2 regions of the Variovorax sp. J31P179 genome follow, and region 1 is predicted to be linked to the other one. Evidence: predicted binding sites of a transcription regulator. Region 1 holds the regulator's gene; the other holds the start of a gene.

The links. The regulator LexA, encoded in region 1, represses DNA repair genes until DNA is damaged. The targets are predictions, from matches to a motif close to ACTGTATNNNNATACAGT.
Region 2: a site for LexA is predicted at 1,870-1,887, ahead of QTI17_RS22275 (PA0069 family radical SAM protein). Genes of this name have one in related genera too.

Annotation. Positions count from the first base shown of each region.
Region 1 covers NZ_JASZYL010000002.1:355,316-358,717, reverse strand. Annotated here, with positions in the region: gene QTI17_RS06050 (hypothetical protein) at 1-280, opposite strand, end outside; gene QTI17_RS06045 (asparaginase) at 285-1,274, opposite strand; gene lexA (transcriptional repressor LexA) at 1,349-2,023, shown strand; gene QTI17_RS06035 (hypothetical protein) at 2,173-2,520, shown strand; gene QTI17_RS06030 (D-2-hydroxyacid dehydrogenase family protein) at 2,604-3,402, shown strand, end outside.
Region 2 covers NZ_JASZYL010000008.1:266,414-269,815, forward strand. Annotated here, with positions in the region: gene QTI17_RS22260 (polyhydroxyalkanoate depolymerase) at 1-656, opposite strand, end outside; gene QTI17_RS22265 (glutathione S-transferase) at 758-1,414, shown strand; gene QTI17_RS22270 (DOPA 4,5-dioxygenase family protein) at 1,430-1,786, opposite strand; gene QTI17_RS22275 (PA0069 family radical SAM protein) at 1,901-2,995, shown strand; gene QTI17_RS22280 (efflux transporter outer membrane subunit) at 2,946-3,402, opposite strand, start outside.

The sequences.
Region 1 (3,402 bases):
CCCCTAGCAGGCCCATCTTGACCAGAAACACCGGGTTCGCGAGCAACTCGGCCGGCTGGGTGGCGAACATCAACGATCCGCTGGCGGCCGCCAGCGCGAAGCCGGACAGCGCGAGGGTCAGCGACAGCCTGGCCAACCCCTGCACCGGCAGCACGGCAGCGCGGCCGAGGACGCGGGCCTCGAGGGCCACCAGGTTGCCCAGCAGCAAGGCGATGCCGACGATGTGCACGACCTCCAGGGCCGGGTAGGCCCAGGGGGTCGAGCGCAACGCCTCGAGCACGGGATCAGCCGGCGGAGGCGTCCGCCAGCAGTTCCAGCATGAGTGAGATGCGCGCCTTGACCGGCGTCAGCGCGCCGGCGTCGCGCAGGCGCTGGCCGGGCTTCGGGAGGATCCGCCCCTCGGCGCAGCGCGTCGCACGCAGCACCGAGACGCCCTCGGCCTGGGCCCGCAGCGCCGCCGCCTCCAGCGCCTGGTGCACGGTGCCGTTGCCGGTTGCCGCGAGCACGATCCCCTGCACCGGCTCGGCACCGCCACGGCGGCGCTCCTCGAGCAGCATCTCGACCAGGGAGCCGCGTGCCTCGGCGTGGCTCAGCAGGATCTCGACCCGCGGCCAGGCGGTGGCCGCGGCGATCCGATCGAACGACGAACGCGCGGCCGGGTCCGCCTGCGGCCAGTCCCTGAGTTGCCTGACGGCCCCTTCCTCGACATAGGCCAGCGGCCCGGCATCGCCGGAATCGAAGGCGTCGAGACGGTAGGTGTGGACCTTCTGCACCTCGACGGCGCTGTGAACCGTACCGGCGCACACCACGACCACGCCCCGGGCGTCCGGTGCTGCGGCGACCGCGATCGCATCGCGCAGGTTCTGCGGCCCGTCGGGCGCCAGTGCGCTCGCCGGCCGCATCGCACAGGTCAGGACCACCGGCTTCGAAGGCGCGAGGACGGCCTGCAGGAAGAACGCGGTCTCTTCCAGCGTATCGGTGCCGTGGGTGATGACCAGGCCGGCGACGTCCGGCTCGGCGAGCCAGTGGGCACAGCGCTGTGCCAGGGTGCGCCAGATCGCGAAACTCATGTCCTTGCTGTCCACCTGCGCCACCTGCTCGGCCGCGAGCGCGATGCCCGCCGGCGCGTCGATGCCGTGCAGCAGATCGGCGACGCCGACTTCCCCGGCCGTGTAGCCGATGTTGTCGTTCGCCGCACCGGCGCGGCCCGAGATGGTGCCGCCGGTGCCCAGCACCACGACGCGACGAGCGGATTTCTCGGAGATGTGATCCATGGCTTGCCAACTTCTCGAAACTGGTTAAAAATACAGGTACTGGACGTTTAGCCAGTGCCCCCACAGGAGCCTACATGCAGTTCGCCGTCAAGCTTACAGCCCGCCAGCAGCAGATCCTCGACTTGATCCAGAGTGCCATCGCGCGCACCGGCGCGCCTCCCACGCGGGCCGAGATCGCCGCCGAGCTCGGCTTCAAGTCGGCCAACGCGGCCGAAGAACACCTGCAGGCGCTGGCCCGCAAGGGCGTCATCGAGCTGGTCAGCGGCACTTCCCGCGGCATCCGCCTCAAGGGCGACGCCCTGCGCTCGCTCAACGAATCCCGCAACAACCAGTTCTCGCTGTCGCTGCCCGGCATGGCGCAGCTGGCGCTGCCGCTGATCGGCCGCGTGGCGGCCGGTTCGCCGATCCTGGCCCAGGAGCACGTCGACCAGACCTACTACGTCGAGAACACCCTCTTCCAGCGCCAGCCCGACTACCTGCTCAAGGTGCGCGGCATGTCCATGCGCGATGCCGGCATCATGGACGGCGACCTGCTGGCGGTCCAGTCCACCAAGGAAGCCCGCAACGGGCAGATCGTGGTGGCCCGCCTCGGCGACGAGGTCACGGTCAAGCGCCTCAAGCGCAACAAGCAGGTCATCGAGCTGCACGCCGAGAACCCCGACTACCCCACCATCGTGGTCCAGCCCGGCGAGCCCTTCGAGATCGAGGGCCTGGCGGTCGGCCTGATCCGCAACACGATGCTGATGTAAGCCCGCCTTTTCGTTCACGCACGCGGTCCTGCGTGCGCACCCGGTCCGGCCGCGACAGGTGGCGGGCGTATGGCCAAGAGCCATCACCCTGTCCTGGCCGATGAAAGCAATCCTGCCTGTGTTCAACCTCTGACTTTTCTGGAGTTCACATGGGAATCGCTCTACTCAGCATCGCTGACTTTCTGACGCCGTTGCAATCGCTGGCCGACCGCTGGATGCCCCGGCGCCGCTCGACCCGGGCGATGTCCTCGGGCCTGCGCTACGTCGGGATTCGCCCGAGCTGCCCGCTGCGCCAGGGCACGGCCGGTCCGGCGGCCGCCGCTGGGGCCACGGCACGCCCGCTGCGCGTGGTCCGCATGGTCGACGCACAGCAGCCGGGCCGCGCGGCCGGCCGCATGGTGATCTCCGGACGCATGGCCGATGTCTGCGCCGAGCTCGACCGCCTGGTCGCGCTGGAGGCCGCCCAGGCGCTGCCGCAGGCCGCCCACCTGCACTGATAGCTGCACTGAAGCACCGAAGCGCGACACAAAGTCGCCGCGCTGGCACAGCATGCCGTTCGTGCAAGGCACAATGGCATGCCATGAACATTGTGATCCTCGACGACTATCAGGACGCCGTGCGCAAGCTGAATTGCGCTGCCAAGCTCGACGCCTATGCAGCCAAGGTGTACACGAACACGGTCAAGGGCATCGGCCAGCTGTCGGTCCGGCTCAAGGACGCCGACGTGATCGTGCTGATCCGCGAGCGCACCCAGATCACCCGGCAACTGATCGAGAAGCTGCCCAAGCTCAAGCTGATCTCGCAGACCGGCCGGGCCGGCGGGCACATCGACATCAACGCCTGCACCGAGCAGGGCGTCGCCGTCGCCGAGGGGTCGGGCTCCCCGCTGGCGCCCGCCGAACTCACCTGGGCGCTGATCATGGCCGCGATGCGGCGCCTGCCGCAGTACATCAGCAACCTGAAGCACGGCGCCTGGCAGCAGGCCGGCCTCAAGTCGGCATCGATGCCGCCGAACTTCGGCCTCGGCTCGGTGTTGAAGGGCAAGACCCTGTGCATCTGGGGCTACGGGCGCATTGGCCAGCTGGTGGCGCGCTACGGCCAGGCCTTCGGCATGCAGGTCGTGATCTGGGGGCGTGAGCAGAGTTGCACCAAGGCGCGCTCCGACGGCTTCCAGGTGGCACCCAACCGCGAAGCCTTCTTTGCCGCGGCCGACGTTCTGTCGGTGCACCTGCGGCTCAGCGACGAGACCCGCGGCCTGGTGACGCTCGAAGACCTGTCGCGCATGAAGCCGACCGCGCTGTTCGTCAATACCTCGCGTGCCGAGCTGGTCGAGCAGGATGCCTTGCTGGCCGCCCTCAACCGCGGGCGCCCCGGGCTGG
Region 2 (3,402 bases), on a different contig from region 1:
CGATCGGTCGCCAGCTTGTTCACCATGGTCGGATTGATGCGGCAGTCGACCGGGCCGGCCATCAGGGTCAGGCTCAGCGGCGCGGCGGGATGGTCGTCCTCGGCCATCAGCGCGGTCGCCGCCAGCGCCGCGACGCAGGGCTGGCAGACCGCCATCATGTGGGCGCCGGGGCCGATGGCCTCGAGGAAGCTCACGATCTGCAGCGTGTAGTCGTCGAGGCCGAAGCCGCCGTTCCACAGCGGCACGTCGCGGGCGTTGTGCCAGTCGGTCAGGTAGACGTCGTGGTCGCGCAGCAGGGTGCGCACCGTTTCGCGCAGCAAGGTCGCGAAATGGCCCGACAGTGGTGCGGCCAGCAGCACCTTCGGCTGCACCGCCTTGGTGTCCTTGCGGAAGTGCAGCAGGGTGCCGAAGGGCGCGACCAGCGCGAGCTCTTCGGTGACCGCGGTTTCCTCCCCTTCGGACAAAACGCTCTTGATGCCGTAGTCGGGCCGCGTGTGGGTCAGCCGCAGGTGGGCGTAGACGTCCATCGCCGCGGCGATCCGGCGGGCGGCGCTGCGGTCCGGCCGGGACTTCCACACGCTGCTGCCGAAGTACTGGGCTGCGAGCCGGGACGGCGAGAGCAGGTCGGTGTGAGTTTGGTAGGCCCGGTACAGCATGGGGGGGCTGCAGGCAAGTTGCGGGCCAAGGCGAGGCGGTGCACTGTTCTGGCACAGGGCTTGCACTGGTGAAGAGCCGATCCGGCAGCCCAGGAGTCTCCATGGCCAAACCCGTCCTCACCATCAGCAGCAAGAACTACGGCGCGTGGTCGTTGCGCGGCTGGTTGATGTGCCGGCTCGCGGGCCTGGATTTCAGCGAGAAGGTGATTCCGCCCGACGACCCGGCGATGAAGGCCGAGATGCTGCTGCTGTCGTCGTCGATGCTGGTGCCGTCGCTCGAGCATGCCGGCATCAAGGTCTGGGACACGCTGGCGATCGGCGAATACCTCAACGAGATCAAGCCCAAGGCCGGACTGCTGCCGGCCGATGCCAAGGCCCGAGCCCATTGCCGGGCGATCTGCGGCGAGATGCATTCGGGCTTCAGCGCGATGCGCAGCTCGCTGCCGATGAACGTCAAGGCCAGGTTCCCGAACTTCAAGATCTGGTCGCGCGCGCAGGCCGACATCGACCGCGTGGTCGCGATCTGGCGCGAGTGCCTGAAAGCCTACGGCGGCCCGTACCTGTTCGGCAAGCAGCCCTGCATCGCCGACGCGATGTATGCGCCCGTGGTGACGCGCTTCATGACCTACGACGTGACCCTGGACACGGTTTGCGCCGGCTACTGCAAGCGGATCATCGAACTGCCGGCGATGCAGGAATGGATCAAGGCGGCGAAGCAGGAGCCGGAGGAAATCGACGAGCTGGATGCGGAGTTCTGAGGGGTCGCCGGCGTGTCAGCCGGGCGGGCGGCTGAACATGCGGAGGTCCAGCGTGGATTCGTTGCCGAGCCACATCGCATGCGCCGTGTGGTCCTGGTAGTCGTCGCCGGTGAGGCCGTGCACGAAGACGTCGAGTCCCTCGCGGTGGGCCTCCAGCCAGGCAATCACTTCATCGAACTCGGCGGCGTCGAAGGCGATCTGGCAGCTCCAGTGCGGATGCGGGCCGACGAGTTTTTCGTGCACGCGGCCGACCACCACCAGCAACTCGCGCCCCGCCTGCTCGGCGATCCGGCGCGCCTGGGCGACCGTCTCAGGGCCGAAGTAGAGGTGGGCGTGGTACTGGGGGTAGAGGTTTTCGGGACGGCGGGGCATGGGGAACGATCGGTGGGACTTGCAGCTTAGCGCAGCCCGGCTCGTTGCAGTTCGTTGCTGCGCCTGCCGCCAAAACATGGAATACTGTAATTTCATACAGTATTCGGAGGCGCCATGGGCGACAGCTTCATCCCCGTCCACGCCCTCAAGGGCCGCGGCGCCGCGACGCGCCTGCCGCATCGTTTCGAGCGCGACGTGCGCGACGCCTTCGACGACGGCTGGGGCACGCTGGAAGAGGGCGAGGCCGAAGCCGCGGGCCTCCAGCCGGTGCAGACCGAGGTCCGCTTCGAGGACGTGAAATCGGTCTTGAGCGAGAACGACTCGCCTGACATTCCGTTCGACCGCTCGCTCAACCCCTACCGGGGCTGCGAGCACGGCTGCATCTATTGCTTCGCCCGGCCCACCCACAGCTACCTCAACCTCTCGCCCGGCCTGGACTTCGAGACCAAGCTGATCGCGAAGCGCAACGTCGCCGAGGTGCTGCGCGCCGAACTGGGCCGCAAGGCCTACCGGCCGAGCCAGATCGCGATCGGCACCGCGACCGATTGCTACCAGCCGATCGAACGCGAGCTGCGGCTCACGCGTTCGGTGATCGAAGTGCTGAAGGAGTCCCGCCATCCCTTCGGCCTCGTCACCAAGTCCAGCGCAGTCGAGCGCGACCTCGACCTGATCGCACCGATGGCGGCCGACCGGCTGGCCGCGGTCTACGTCACGATCACCACGCTCGACGCCGAACTGGCGCGAAAGCTCGAGCCGCGGGCCGCCGCGCCGCACCGCCGGCTGCGCACCCTGCGCACCTTGGCCGACGCCGGCGTGCCGGTGGGCGTCAGCGTGGCGCCGCAGATTCCCTTCGTCACCGAGGACATGGAGCAGGTGCTCGAAGCCGCCTGGGAGGCCGGCGCGCGCTGCGCCTTCTACACCGTGGTCCGGCTGCCCTGGGAGGTCGCGCCGCTGTTCAAGCAGTGGCTCGAACTGCACTACCCGCAGCGGGCCGATCGCATCATGGCGCGCATCCGCGAGATGCGCGGCGGCAAGGACTACGACGCCGACTTCGCGACCCGCATGAAGGGCAGCGGCCTGTGGGCCGACCTGATCCGCCAGCGCTTCGAGAAGGCGACGAACCGCATCGGCTTCAACCGCCAGCGCATCGGGCTCGACCTCAGCGCGTTCCGACCACCTGGCGCAGCGGGGCAGGGCAGTCTGTTCTAGCGCTGGTGCCCCCGCCGCCGGCCCCGCGCGCTTCGACGCCGCACCAGTCGCCGCCCAGCGCCTTCACCAGGAACACCGTGCCCAGCATGCGCTGCCCGGAAAGTTGGGCCGCCTGGCGCTCGATGTTCAACAGCGCCTGCTGGGCCGTGATGACGTCGAGGAAGGTGGTGGCGCCGCCCTCGTAGCGGCTGGCCGACATGTCGAGCACCCGGCGCGCGCTGGCCACCGCCGTCTGCGACTGCGCCGCGGCGCGTTCGAGCGACGCCAGGCCGGTGATGCCGTCCTCGGCCTCCTGCATCGCGGTCAGCACCACCCGGCGGTAGCTGGCGACGGTGGCGTCGTAGCCGGCCTTGGTGAAGTCGACGTTGGCGCGGATGCGGCCGCCGTCGAAGATCGTCTGGGTCGCC